DNA from 4 places in the Streptomyces sp. NPDC037242 genome. Region 1 is predicted to be linked to each of the others. Evidence: riboswitches for the same ligand, from Rfam matches in the RefSeq annotation. Region 1 holds a riboswitch; each other region holds the start of a gene.

Region 1 (3,199 bases):
CGAGGAAGGGGTAGATCAGGGGCAGGTCGCCGAGCGCGGCGTCGGGGGCGCAGGCCGCGGACAGGCCCGCGTTCTTGCCCGGCAGCCACTCCAGGTTGCCGTGCTTGCCCAGGTGGATCATCGCGTCGGCGCCGAAGCCGCCGTCCTCGGCACGCGCCTGGATCCAGCGGTACGCGGCCAGGTAGTGGTGCGAGGGCGGCAGGTCCGGGTCGTGGTAGATCGCGATCGGGTTCTCGCCGAAGCCGCGCGGCGGCTGGATCAGGATGAGCAGGTTCCCGCGGCGCAGCGCCGCGAGGACGATGTCGCCCTCGGGATTGGCCGAGCGGTCCACGAACATGTTGCCCGGGGCATCGCCCCAGTGCTGCTCCACGCTCTCGCGCAGCTCCGCCGGCAGCTGGGCGAACCAGCGCCGGTAGTCGGCGGCCGGGATGCGGACGGGGTTGCGGGCCAACTGCTCCTCGGTGAGCCAGTCCTGGTCGTGGCCGCCGGCCTCGATCAGGGCGCGGATCAGCTCGTCGCCGTCACCCGACACCAGGCCGGGGACGTCCTCGACGGGCCCGAAGTCGTAGCCGCCGGCGATCAGGGTGCGCAGCAGCTCCACGGCGCTGGCGGGGGTGTCGAGGCCCACCGCGTTGCCGATGCGGGAGTGCTTGGTGGGGTACGCGGAGAGGACCAGCGCGACCTTCTTGTCGCGGCGCTCGATGTGCCGCAGCCGGGCGTGGCGTACGGCGATGCCCGCGACCCGGGCCGCCCGCTCGGGGTCGGCGACGTAGGCGGGCAGACCGTCCGCGTCGAACTCCTTGAAGGAGAACGGGACGGTGATCAGACGGCCGTCGAACTCGGGCACGGCGACCTGGGTGGCGGCGTCGAGGGGGGAGAGGCCCTCGTCGTTCTCCTCCCAGTTGCTGCGCGAGCCCGTCAGGCACAGGGCCTGGAGGATCGGGACGCCGAGCGAGGCGAGCGCGCCCGCGTCCCAGGACTCGTCGTCGCCGCCCGCCGAGGCGGTCGCGGGGCGGGTGCCGCCGGCCGCGAGGACGGTGGTGACGACCGCGTCGACGCCTTCGAGCGCGGCCAGCAGCTCCGGCTCGGGGGTCCGCAGGGAGGACACGTACAGCGGGACGGCCTGCGCGTCGTGGGCCTCGACGGCCTCGCACAGCGCGTGGACGAAGGCGGTGTTGCCGCTCATCTGGTGGGCGCGGTAGTAGAGCACCGCGATCCGCGGCCCCGCGGTGCTCCGCGCGGTGCGCTCCAGCGGACCCCAGGTGGGGGCGGCGGCGGGCGGCTCGAAGCCGTGGCCGGTCAGCAGGACGGTGTCGGACAGGAAGCGGGCCAGCTGGTCCAGGTTGCCCGGGCCGCCGTGCGCGAGGTAGCCGTGGGCCTCGGCCGCGATGCCGATCGGGACCGTCGAGGCCTCCATCAGCTGGGCGTCGGGGGCCTGTTCACCGGTCAGTACCACCACCGGGCGGGTCTGGCCGGGGGCCAGCAGGAGGTCGAGGCCGTCCTGCCAGGCGCGCAGGCCGCCGAGGAGGCGTACGACGACCAGGTCGGCTCCGTCGAGGAGGCCGGGGAGGTCTTCGAGGGGAAGGCGGGAGGGGTTCGCGAACCGGTACGGGACGGGGCCGTCCGCCGTGTTCGCCGCGCGGGCGCTGAGCAGATCGGTGTCGGACGTCGACAGCAGCAGGATCATGCGGCGGCAGGCCTTCCTCGGGGTTTCCGCGCCCCGGGCAGTGAGGACAGCGGGAGTTCCTGACTCACCCCCCGGATCGCTCCGCGGGGTTCACAGTGGCGGGACCGCGCCGGACTCGCACCGGGCTTCCTCCCATGTCGCCGTCCTCGGCGATTGACGGGCCGTACGGCGCCGCCGGTGGTCATCCTAGGGGGCCTTTGCCCTGGCCGGGAGCGGGGGTGCCCGGCCGCGGCGCCCTCGCCGGGGCTTTGTCCCGGCCTCTGCCCCGGAGCCCGCGCCGCAAACACCGGCGGGACCGGTCGTGGCCGGTTCGGGGTGGTGATCGACACAGGGGCCCGGCGGAGAATCGTGGGTATGCTCGCCGCCATGCCCCAGCCCCCCTCCGCCGCATCGCGGGACGAACCCGTCATACGGGACCGCGGCGACGCCTGCCCCGGCGCATTGCGCCTGCACGCGGCGGACGACGGGTTCCTCGCGCGGGTACGGATTCCCGGCGGGCTGCTCAGCGCCGCGCAGGCCGCCGTGCTGGCGGACGCGGCCGACCGGTTCGGGGACGGGCACCTGGAGCTCACCTCGCGCGGCAACGTGCAGTTGCGCGGCCTCACCGACGGCTGCGCCGCCGGGCTGGCCGAACTGCTCGGCACGGCCGGACTGCTGCCCGCGCCCTCGCACGAGCGGATCCGGAACATCGTCGCCACCCCGCTGGCGGACCCCGCTCCCGTACGCGCGCTGGACGCGGCGCTCTGCGCGGACCCCAAGGCGGCGGCCCTGTCGGGCCGGTTCCTGTTCGCCGTCGACGACGGGCGCGGGGACGTGGCCGCCCTCGACCCCGACGTGGCCCTGCTCGCGCAGCCCGGCGGCCGGGTCCTGGTCCGGCTCGGCGCGGCGCCCGACGCGGTGGAGGTGGCCGCCGCCGACGCCGCGGCGGCCGGACTCGAAGCGGCCCTGCACTTCCTCGACGCCGCGGCCGGCGCCGGTACCCGGGCTTGGCGGATCGCCGAACTCCCCGCCGAACACGCCCTGGACGCCCGTGAGTTCGCCGCCCGCCTGGAGGAGCGCGGCATCCGCGCCCGGCACGTGCCCGACGCGCCCCGCCCGTACGCGGACCCGCCCGCTCCCGGGGTGCACGCGGACGCGCTCTGCGTACTGATCCCGCTCGGCCGGCTCGCCACCGGCCAGTGGCGCGAGCTGCCCGGCGACCTGCGGATCACGCCGTGGCGCAGCATCCTCGTCACCGCCGGTGCCGATATCGACGTCGATGCCGGCGCGGGCGCCGCCGCCCGCGCCGCCGGGCTGGTCACCTCGCCCGACAGCCCCTGGGAGTCCGTCACCGCCTGCACCGGCAGGCCCGGCTGCGCCAAGTCCCTCGCCGACGTACGCGCCGACGCGCGAGCCGTCGCGGAACGGGCGCGCGGACCCCTGCCCGTGCACTGGTCCGGGTGCGAGCGCCGGTGCGGGCATCCGCGCGGCACCGCGTGGGCCGATCTCGTAGCCACCCCGGACGGGTACCTG
Region 2 (3,199 bases), on a different contig from region 1:
GCTCCTCCGCCCGGTCCACGAACCGCACCACGACCCCCGGCTCCGCCGCGAGCGCGTCGACGTCCGTGAAGTTCGACATCAGCGGCACCGCGCACACCGCGACCCGCAGCACGTCCTCGCCGACCGGCGGGGCGACCACGGACTCCCGTACCGCGCCGCGCAGCGAGACCCGCAGCCCGTCCTCCTCGTCGATGCCCAGTCCGTGCTGGAAGGGCAGCACCCCGTACGTCGCCCGCCCGGTGAGCCCGCGCAGCATCTCCATGCCGGGCTCCAACAGGGAGACGTCCCCGCGGAACTTGTTCACCAGGTACCCGGCGATCAGCGACTGGTCCTCGGGCGAGAGCAGCGCCGTCGTGCCGAAGAAGGACGCGAAGACCCCGCCGCGGTCGATGTCCCCGACCACGACCACCGGGAACCGCGCGGCCCGCGCGATGCCCATGTTCACGATGTCGGTCCGGCGCAGGTTGATCTCGGCCGGACTCCCCGCCCCCTCGCAGATCACGGCGTCATACGTGCCCCGCAGCTGCTCCAGGCAGTCCGTGACGATGCCGAGCAACTGCTCCTGCCGCCCGCCGTGGTAGCCGCGGGCGCTCATCTCGCCCACCGGCTTGCCCAGCAGCACCACCTGGCTGCTGCGGTCGCTGCCGGGCTTGAGCAGCACCGGGTTCATCAGCGCGGTCGGCTCCACGCGCGCGGCCTGCGCCTGCATCGCCTGCGCACGCCCGATCTCGGCGCCCTCGCGCGTCACGAAGGAGTTCAGCGACATGTTCTGCGCCTTGAACGGGGCCACCTTCACGCCCTGCCGGGCCAGCCAGCGGCAGATGCCCGCCGTGACCACGCTCTTGCCCGCGTCCGATGTCGTACCGGCGACGAGCAGTCCGCCGCCGCGCTTCGCGCCGCTCATGCGCGCCGCCCCTTCCTCGTCATGCGGGAGACCCGGGAGACCTGGGAGGCCTTGGAGACCTGGGAGACCAGCAGCCGGGCCGACACACAGGCTCCCAGAGCCAGCCACGTCACCTGCCGCGACAGCCGTACCGCCCGCTCGATGTCCGCGACCTGCACCGGCCGCCCCTGCGCGCCGTTCAGCACGGCCCGGTGCTCGACCCGGCCGCCGTACGCGAGGGTGCCGCCGAGGCGTACGCCGAGAGCCCCGGCGAACGCGGCCTCCACGGGCCCGGCGTTCGGGCTCGGGTGGGCGGCGGCGTCCGCGCGCCAGGCCCGTACGGCCCCCCTCCGGTCGGGTCCGGCCAGTACGGCGGCGAGCGCGGTCAGCCGGGCGCCCGGCCAGCCCGCGACGTCGTCCAGCCGGGCCGAGGCCCAGCCGTAGCGCAGGTAGCGGGGCGACTTGTGGCCGACCATCGCGTCCAGGGTGTTCACGGCGCGGAAGGCCAGCAGCCCGGGGACGCCGGCGAGGGCTCCCCAGACCAGGGCCCCGACCACCGCGTCGGAGGTGTTCTCGGCGACCGACTCCACGACGGCGCGGGCCATCTGCTGCTCGTCCAGGGAGTGCGGGTCGCGCCCGCACAGGTGCGGCAGCCGCTCCCGGGCCACCTCGGCGTCCCCGGCGGCGAGCGCGCCGCCGATGGCGCGGGCCTCCCGGCCCAGCGAGGTGCCGCCCACGACGGCCCAGGTGGCGGCGGCGGTCAGGGCGATCCGGGCGGCCGCGGGCCGGGAGCGCACGGCCCGTGCGCCCAGCGCGCCGACAACGGCCGCGCCCCCGGCGCACACCAGGGTGTGCAGGGCGCCCCGGGCGCGGTCGTCGCGCCACAGGGCACGCTCGACGGCGGCGGCGGTCCGTCCGAAGGCGGCCACGGGGTGCCCACGGCGAGGATCACCGAGGATCCGGTCGCCGATCAGGCCGGCCGTGGCGCCGTACGCGAAAACGCGATCGGCACGCATGGTGGCAGGTATGTCCTCACTCAGGGTCCGCGCCCTGGTTCGACGTGACCGGCGGCGAGAGTTCCTGGCTCCCGGATCCACTCGGCAGAGCGTCCGGTGACAGTGGCGGGACCGCGCCGGATTCGCACCGGACTTCCTCTCCATGCCGCCGTATTGGCTCGGGCAGTCCACCACGCACCGCGAACGCCCGTCAACTCGCCGTTGACCTGCGGCGGGGTACGCGAAAGCTCCCCCCGGGAGAAACCCGGAGGGAGCCCTGACGCGTGGTGTGCGAGTGCCTCAGCTGACGATCAGGTAGATCGCGTAGGTCACGGCCGCCGCGCACAGTGCGAAGCAGGCGTACGCGCCGCTGCGGGCCAGGGTGGCGGTGCCGCCCTGTTCGGTGGCGGCCTCGTGCTTGGAGAGGCCCACGAGGCCCAGGGTGAAGAGGGCCACGAGCGCGACGGTGGCGGAGAGGCTGACCCCGAAGACGGAGCCGAGTGCTGCCCAGTCGATCTTCATACTGCCGTTTCCTCTGTCGTTCTCGGGGTCAGACCGCGGCGGCCGGAGCCGCAGGGGTCGCCGGGGTGGCCGTCGTGGCCGGGATGGTGGCCTTGAGGGCGTCGTCCGTCACCGCGGCGGTCGTGCCCGCGATCGGCGGGACGGCGACGGCGGCCATGGCGGTGGTGACCACACCGGGCTGCTCGGCTTCGGCGCCGGCCGGCTCCACGTCGTTGACGTTGTTGTGGTCGACGACCTGGCGGCGGGAGATGACCCAGATGGCGACGCACGAGGCGACCAGGAAGACCGCCACGCCGGTGACGCCGACGTCACCGGTGCGCATGACCAGCTCGGCGCCGGAGGCGACGAGGGCGGCGGCCGGCAGGGTCAGGCCCCACGCGATGAACATGCGGGTGGCGGTGGACCAGCGGACCACACCGCCCTTGCGGCCCAGGCCCGCACCCATGACGGCGCCGGAGCACGCGTGCGTGGTGGAGAGGGAGAAGCCGAGGCTGGAGGAGGCCAGGATGACGCTGGCGGCCGAGGTCTGGGCGGCGAAGCCCTGCTGCGGCTGCAGGTCGGTCAGGCCGCTGCCCATGGTGCGGATGATGCGCCAGCCGCCGAGGTAGGTGCCCATCGCGATGGCCAGGCCGGCGGAGACGATGACCCAGACCGGCGGGTTGGAGCCGGGGGCGAGCGCACCGCCGGCGACGAGCGCCAGGGTGATGATGCCCATCGTCTTCTGGGCGTCGTTGGTGCCGTGCGCGAGGGAGACGAGGCCGGCCGAGGCGATCTGACCGGCGCGGTAGCCCTTGGTGGA
Region 3 (3,199 bases), on a different contig from region 1:
CGCGGTACGGGCGAGCAGGTCGGCCAGGGTCAGGAACACCGCCCCGCCCAGCGCGGCCACCGGCAGCAGCGCGCGGTGTCCGGCACCCACGACCATCCGGGCGGCGTGCGGAACCATCAGCCCCACGAAACCGATCGCCCCGCTGTAGGCCACCAGTACGCCGATGACGAGGGAGGTCAGGACGAAGACGGCCGCGCGGAACCGCCCGGTGTCCAGGCCCAGCGTCCGCGCGCCCTCCTCGCCCGCGAGCAGCAGGTCGAGCGGCCGGGCGAGGGCGACGAGCAGGCCGGTGCCGACGAGCAGCGCGGCCGCGGGCAGCGCCAGTTCGTCCCAGCGGGCCCCGCCCAGGCCTCCGAGGGTCCAGAACAGCACGCTGCGGACCTGGTCGGGGTGCGCGGCGAGCACGAGCACCAGGCTGGTGAGGGCGGACAGGACGTACTGGACGGCGACTCCGGCGAGGATCAGCCGGCCGGTGGTCATGGTGCCGCCGCGCCGGGCCATCGCGTAGACGGCGACGAGCGCGCCCATCGATCCGGCGAAGGCGGCCAGCGGCACGCCGACCCCGCCGGCGAATCCCGCGCCCGCGCCGAGGACGATGACCGCGACGGCTCCCGCCGAGGCCCCGGAGGAGGCCCCGAGCAGGAAGGGGTCGGCCAGCGGATTGCGCACCAGGGCCTGGAGCACGGTGCCCGCGACAGCCAGCCCCGCGCCGACGAAGACCCCGAGCAGGACCCGCGGCATGCGCACGTCCCACACGATGGAACCGAAGGCTCCGCCGCCCGGGCCGGGTCCGGCGAGCAGGATGTCGAGCACCCGGCCGGGCGCGATCCGCACCGGCCCGAGGGCCAGGCCCGCGACCGCGGACGCGGCCAGGGCGCAGCCGAGTACGAGGACGACGACCGGGGTACGGCGCCGCCTCACGCGGCGTCGGGGTGGAGCTGGCGGCCCAGGGACTCGACGGCGTCGGCGACGCGTACGCCGAGGACGGCCGAGGAGAGCGGGAGCACGACGAAGCGCTGGTTCTTGATCGCGGGAACCTGCGCCAGCGCCGGATCGTTCAACAGGCGCTGCTTCTTGGCTTCGACGGTGGTGCCGCCGTAGTCGTAGATGAGGACGATCTCGGGCCGCCGCTCGATGACCTTCTCCCACGACACGTCGCCGAAGGTGTCCTTGAGGTCGGCGAAGGTGTTCGTCCCGCCCGCCAGCGAGACGATCTGGTTCCCGATGCCGTCGCCTCCCGAGGTGAAGGCGGAGGCCTCGCCGGAGTCGTAGACGAAGACGGAGGGCTTGGCCCGGTCCTTCACACGCGCGGTGACGGCGTCGATGCGGCGCTGCTCGTCCTCGATGACCTTCGCGCCGCGCTCGGGCACGCCGAAGGTCCGTGCCACCTCGGTGATCTCGGTCTTGAGCTGTTCGAGACCGACCGGCCCTTCGGTGCAGTACTCCACACTGAGCCGCGAGTTGATGCCGGATCGGGCCAGTCCTTCGCGGTCGCGGCCCTGCGCCTTGTCGAAGGCGCTGGAGTAGCCGCCGTAGACGAAGTCGGGGTCGGCTCCGAGGAGGACCTCCTTGGAGGGGTACTCCTTGGCCAGCACCTTGATCTTGTCGTAGGCGGGCCGGTAGGCGGGCAGTACGGCGTCGTCCAGGTAGGCGGTCCCGGCGATCCGCTCCTCCAGCCCGAGGGCGAGGAGGATCTCGGTCGCGTGCTGGTTCATGGCGACGGCCCGTCGGGGCGGGGCCTGATAGGTGCTGCTGACCCCGCAGTTCGTGACGGTGTACGGGAATCCCGGCGCAGCGGCGGCCCCTGCCGCCGGGTCTCCCCCATCCGGGGAACCACCGCAAGCGGCCAGGGGTATCAGAAGTGAAACCGGCACAAATGCCCGCAGGAGTGCGCGAGAACGCGACATGGCGAAGCCTCTCCGGGGGATCCGCGTCCCCTGGTCGAAGTGAAGAGGCGGTGCGTCAGTGTCTGACTCCCAGATCCCTCGGGCGGGCTCCGGTCACAGTGGCGGGACCGCACCGGATTCGCACCGGTTTCCTGTCCTGCACCGCCTGGGTAACGCGGCCCAGTCTGCCAGACGCCCGGCGGCGGGCACCTCGGCGGTGAGGTGGGGGAACGACGAACGCCCAGGTGCGAGGGGTCTCGCGCCTGGGCGTTCGTTCACAACGGGGCCGTAGTACGGCGTTGCAGGGGCGGCAGGATTCGAACCTGCGGCCTTCGGTTTTGGAGACCGGCGCTCTGACCAGCTGAGCTACACCCCTTCGGCGAGACCAACCATGACACGGCAGGCGCCGAAGATCCACTGAATTCGGGGATCAACTCACGGGAATTTCGCGGCTCGTGCGGGCGCCGGCGGATCGGAGCCAGGCGATGAGGGGGCCATCGTCGCTGGTCAGAGCGATATCCAGGGGGGTCAGGTCGCCGTAGCCGATCCAGTTGATGTCCGCTCCTTGAGACAACAGGTATTGGGCAGTGGACAGTCGGCCCCCGTGGCAGGCACCCCAGAAGGCGCTGGTGACGTCCTCCCGGGACGCCCCGGCGGCGAGGAACTCCTCCACCCGGTCCAGGAGTCCGAGGGCCGCGGCGTCCTGGAGGTCGACACGGGCGCCGTGGTCGAGGAGGCGGCGCGCGGCGCGCCACTGGCCGAATCCGGTCGCGTCGGCCAGCGGGGTGCCGCCGCCGAGGAGGGCGCCCGGGGCCTCGATGTCCGCGCCCACCGCGATGAGCGCGTCGACGGCGGCCACGTCGTCATTGCTCGCGGCCCAGTGCAGTGGGGTTTCCGCGTGCGAACCGACGAACCGGGCTCCGGGATCCGCCCCGGCGGCCACCAGGGCGTGGATCACCTCCGTGGTCTGCGGGTAGTGCCCGGGCCAGTCGGTGGCGATGTGCAGCAGGCTGCGCTCCCCGGCGGCCGCGCCCCGCCGGACGATGCGGCAGGTCGCGAGCCCGGGGTTCGCGTCCAGGAGCCGACGCAGCTCCGACAGGTCGCCGGCGCGGATCGCTGCCGAGACGGAGACGGCGAGCGGGTCGCCGGATTCGAGGGAGAGCATGGGGATCAGGCTACGAGGGCGCACGCCGCTCCGGCCGGTGGCGGGACCGGGGGACGCGGAGGATCGTGGGCGGGGTGATCCGTCGAGCGGCAGCTTCCGCCGTGCGCCGAGAGGAGCGCGCCGCCGGGGCGCGGCCCCGCGTCCGGGT
Region 4 (3,199 bases), on a different contig from region 1:
AGCGGCGGCCGTCGGCGTCGGTGACGGCCGCGGTGCGGGCCCGGACGGCCCGGTCGTGGGTGAGGGCGGATGCGGCGCGGGAGGCCAGGTCGGCCCGGTTCGCGGCGAGTTCGGGCGCGATGGAGTCCGTGCCCCCGGTCAGTCCTCGGGCCAGGACGGAGATCTCCCGGGTCTTCTGCCGGGCGAAGGAGAGCCAGCGGCGGACCTGCGGATCGATGTCCCGCTCGGCGCCGGCGTCGAGCGGAACGTGCAGGAGGGAGCAGGACGCGGCGACGTCCACCCGGTCGGCGAGGCCCAGGAGAGTGCCGAGGGTGGCCAGCGACTTCTCGAAGTCGTTGATCCAGATGTTGCGGCCGTTGACGACACCGGCCACCAGCCGCTTGCCCGGCAGCCCGCCGACCGCTGCGAGGTCCTCCGGGTTGGCGCCGCCCGCCTCGGTGAAGTCGAGCGCCAGGCCCTCGACGGGGGAGGCGGCGAGCACCTGGAGGGCCTGGCCGAGCCGGCCGAAGTACGAGGCGACGAGCAGCTTGGGGCGGTCGGTCAGGGCGCCGAGGTCGCGGTAGGCGCGGGCGGCGGCCTTCAGCTCGGCCGGGGTGCGGTCCTGCACCAGGGCGGGCTCGTCGAGCTGCACCCACTGCGCCCCGGCGGCCCGCAGGGCCGCGAGGACCTCGGCGTAGACGGGGAGCAGCCGGTCCAGCAGCGCCAGCGGTTCGAAGTCCGCCGCCACGCCGGGAGCCGGCTTGGCCAGCAGCAGGTAGGTGATCGGGCCGACGAGCACGGGGCGGGCGGTGTGGCCGAGCGCGAGGGCCTCCTCCAGCTCGGCGACCTGCTTGGCCGGGTCGGCGGTGAAGACGGTGTCGGGGCCGAGCTCGGGGACCAGGTAGTGGTAGTTGGTGTCGAACCACTTGGTCATCTCCAGCGGGGCGGCGTCCCGGGTGCCGCGCGCCATCGCGAAGTAGCCGTCGAGCGCGTCGGCGGCGACGGCCGCGCGGTGCCGCTCGGGGACGGCGCCGACCATGGCACTGGTGTCCAGGACGTGGTCGTAGTACGAGAAGTCGCCGGTCGGGACTTCGGTGATGCCGGCCTCGGCCAGCTGCTGCCAGTTGGAACGGCGCAGTGCGGCCGCGGTCTCCCGGAGGGCGTCGGCGGTGACCCGGCCCTTCCAGTAGCCCTCGACGGCCTTCTTCAGTTCGCGGTTCTGGCCCTGGCGGGGGTAGCCGTACACGGTGGCTCGTGCTGCCGCGGCTGCGGGCTTGGCTGTCACGGAACTCTCCTTCGCGAGATGTGTCCAGGAACGCCCCGGCGACGGGACGTGGACGCGAAGGAACGACGCGGCGGGCGGCCCGTGGCGCGGAGCCGAAGCCCGCGTCTGCCGCTCGCTGTGTACGCCGACCCGCCCACGAGGTCACCGGGATGTCCGCACGCGAACGGTCGCGTGCGGGCAACGGGCAGGTCTTCGGACTCGCGGGCACGCCTGCCGGTCTCCCGGCGGGCACCTACTGGCCGTCGCTTCCCAGGACCGTTGTCCGGTCCCAGTGCGTATGACGGCGGTCGTTCCCGCTCACCGCTGCGGGGCAGTCCCGGATTCCCACCGGGTTCCCTCTTACGACGCATCCCGCCTGGCGGACGGGGCGAACCAGCTGCACCGGCCACCTTAGGGGATGTCCCGCGCTCCCCGCCGGGAGGGGTGTCAACGCGGCCCGCACGCACGCTCGGTGGGGCACGGCGACACCACTCGCCGTACCCCACCGTTCCCGCGCACCTCCGGGCACCCTCGGCCCGGAGACCTGCCGGGGCCCCTCAGCCCCGGCCGTAGGTGTGGAACCCGCGGCCGCTCTTGCGGCCCAGCAGCCCGGCCTGCACCATCCGCTGGAGCAGCGGGGGCGGGGCGTAGAGCGGTTCCTTGAACTCCTCGTAGAGGGATTCCGCGATGGCCGCGACCGTGTCCAGGCCGATGAGGTCGGCTAGCTTGAGCGGACCCATCGGGTGGGCGCAGCCCAGTTCCATGCCGGCGTCGACGTCTTCAGCACGTGCGAACCCGGATTCGGCCATCCGGATGGCCGACAGCAGGTAGGGGATGAGCAGGGCGTTGACGACGAATCCGGCCCGGTCCTGGGAACGGATCGTGGTCTTGCCCAGGGTGTCCCCGGCGAAGGCCTCCACGGCGGCGAGGGTGTCCGCCGACGTGTGGAGGGAGGACACGACCTCGACGAGCGGCAGTACGGGCACGGGGTTGAAGAAGTGCAGGCCCACCACCCTGTCGGCGCGTCCGGTCGCCATGCCCAGGCGCATGATCGGGATCGCGGAGGTGTTCGTGGCGAGGACGGCACCGGGGTCCGCGACGATCTTGTCGAGAGCGGTGAAGATCTCGGTCTTGACGTCGGGGTTCTCGGTGACCGCCTCGATGACCAGCTGGCGGTCGGCGAGGTCCTCCAGGTCCCCGGTGAACAGCAGTCGGGCCAGCGCGTCCTCCGCGGAGATCCGGTCCAGCCTGCCCCGCTGGACGGCGCGCTCCAGGGAGACGGCGATCCGCTCCCGGGCGGCGCGAGCGGCGGCGGCGTCCGACTCGGCGACGACGGTGTCCAGGCCGGCCCGGGCGCACACCTCGGCGATGCCGGCGCCCATCTGTCCCCCGCCGACGATGCCGACGCGCCGGATGGGGCTCGGCCGTACCGCGGCGTTCACGCGTTCACCTGCGCGGTGAGGGTGGCGGTGCGGACGAGGTGGCGGGTGTAGGCCTCGGGCGTGAAGAAGGCGGGGAGCTGGACCGACAGTGCCGTGTCCACGAAGACCTCGCGCGCTTCGAGGACGAGGGCCTGCGGGTCCTCGGCTTGCAGGGCGGCGCATTCGGCGTCGAGGAGGTCGATGACGGTGCCCCGGTCCACCCGGTCGTGTCGGAGCCACTGCCAGATCTGGACGCGGGCGATCTCCGCGGTCGCGGCATCCTCCATGAGGCCGTTCAGCGCTACGGCGCCGCTGCCGCGCAGCCAGGCGTCGAAGTAGCGCAGGGCGACGGCCACGTTGGAGCGGATGCCCTCGGAGCTCGGCGGGGCGGCGATCCGGCGGACGGACAGCAGATCGGCGGCGGTCACCTCGACGTCCTCACGCGTCCGCTCCAGCTGGTGGGGCCGGTCCCCCAGGACGTTGCCGAAGACCTCCCGGCAGACGGGGACGAGCCCGGGGTGCGCGACCCAGGAGC

Evidence for each region. A riboswitch is a leader RNA that binds a small molecule or an ion and turns the genes downstream of it on or off. The one in region 1 is predicted to bind cobalamin.
Region 2: linked by a shared signal. The riboswitch ahead of ACZ7GJ_RS34430 (cobalamin biosynthesis protein) and the one ahead of cobN (cobaltochelatase subunit CobN) in region 1 are both predicted to bind cobalamin.
Region 3: linked by a shared signal. The riboswitch ahead of ACZ7GJ_RS25020 (ABC transporter substrate-binding protein) and the one ahead of cobN (cobaltochelatase subunit CobN) in region 1 are both predicted to bind cobalamin.
Region 4: linked by a shared signal. The riboswitch ahead of metE (5-methyltetrahydropteroyltriglutamate--homocysteine S-methyltransferase) and the one ahead of cobN (cobaltochelatase subunit CobN) in region 1 are both predicted to bind cobalamin.

What each region holds. Positions count from the first base shown of each region.
Region 1 covers NZ_JBVJUY010000001.1:236,843-240,041, forward strand. The annotation lists gene cobN (cobaltochelatase subunit CobN) at 1-1,687, opposite strand, end outside; cobalamin riboswitch at 1,726-1,853, opposite strand; gene ACZ7GJ_RS00985 (cobalamin biosynthesis protein CobG) at 2,054-3,199, shown strand, end outside.
Region 2 covers NZ_JBVJUY010000042.1:37,244-40,442, reverse strand. The annotation lists partial or broken gene ACZ7GJ_RS34435 (cobyric acid synthase) at 1-904, opposite strand, end outside; gene ACZ7GJ_RS34430 (cobalamin biosynthesis protein) at 901-1,899, opposite strand; cobalamin riboswitch at 1,937-2,085, opposite strand; gene ACZ7GJ_RS34425 (hypothetical protein) at 2,179-2,400, opposite strand; gene ACZ7GJ_RS34420 (inorganic phosphate transporter) at 2,429-3,199, opposite strand, start outside.
Region 3 covers NZ_JBVJUY010000022.1:107,787-110,985, reverse strand. The annotation lists gene ACZ7GJ_RS25025 (FecCD family ABC transporter permease) at 1-921, opposite strand, end outside; gene ACZ7GJ_RS25020 (ABC transporter substrate-binding protein) at 918-1,907, opposite strand; cobalamin riboswitch at 1,944-2,081, opposite strand; tRNA gene ACZ7GJ_RS25015 (tRNA-Trp) at 2,189-2,262, opposite strand; gene ACZ7GJ_RS25010 (ankyrin repeat domain-containing protein) at 2,317-3,051, opposite strand; gene ACZ7GJ_RS25005 (DUF4352 domain-containing protein) at 3,126-3,199, shown strand, end outside.
Region 4 covers NZ_JBVJUY010000014.1:42,403-45,601, forward strand. The annotation lists gene metE (5-methyltetrahydropteroyltriglutamate--homocysteine S-methyltransferase) at 1-1,264, opposite strand, end outside; cobalamin riboswitch at 1,431-1,656, opposite strand; gene ACZ7GJ_RS18445 (3-hydroxybutyryl-CoA dehydrogenase) at 1,801-2,685, opposite strand; gene aceB (malate synthase A) at 2,682-3,199, opposite strand, start outside.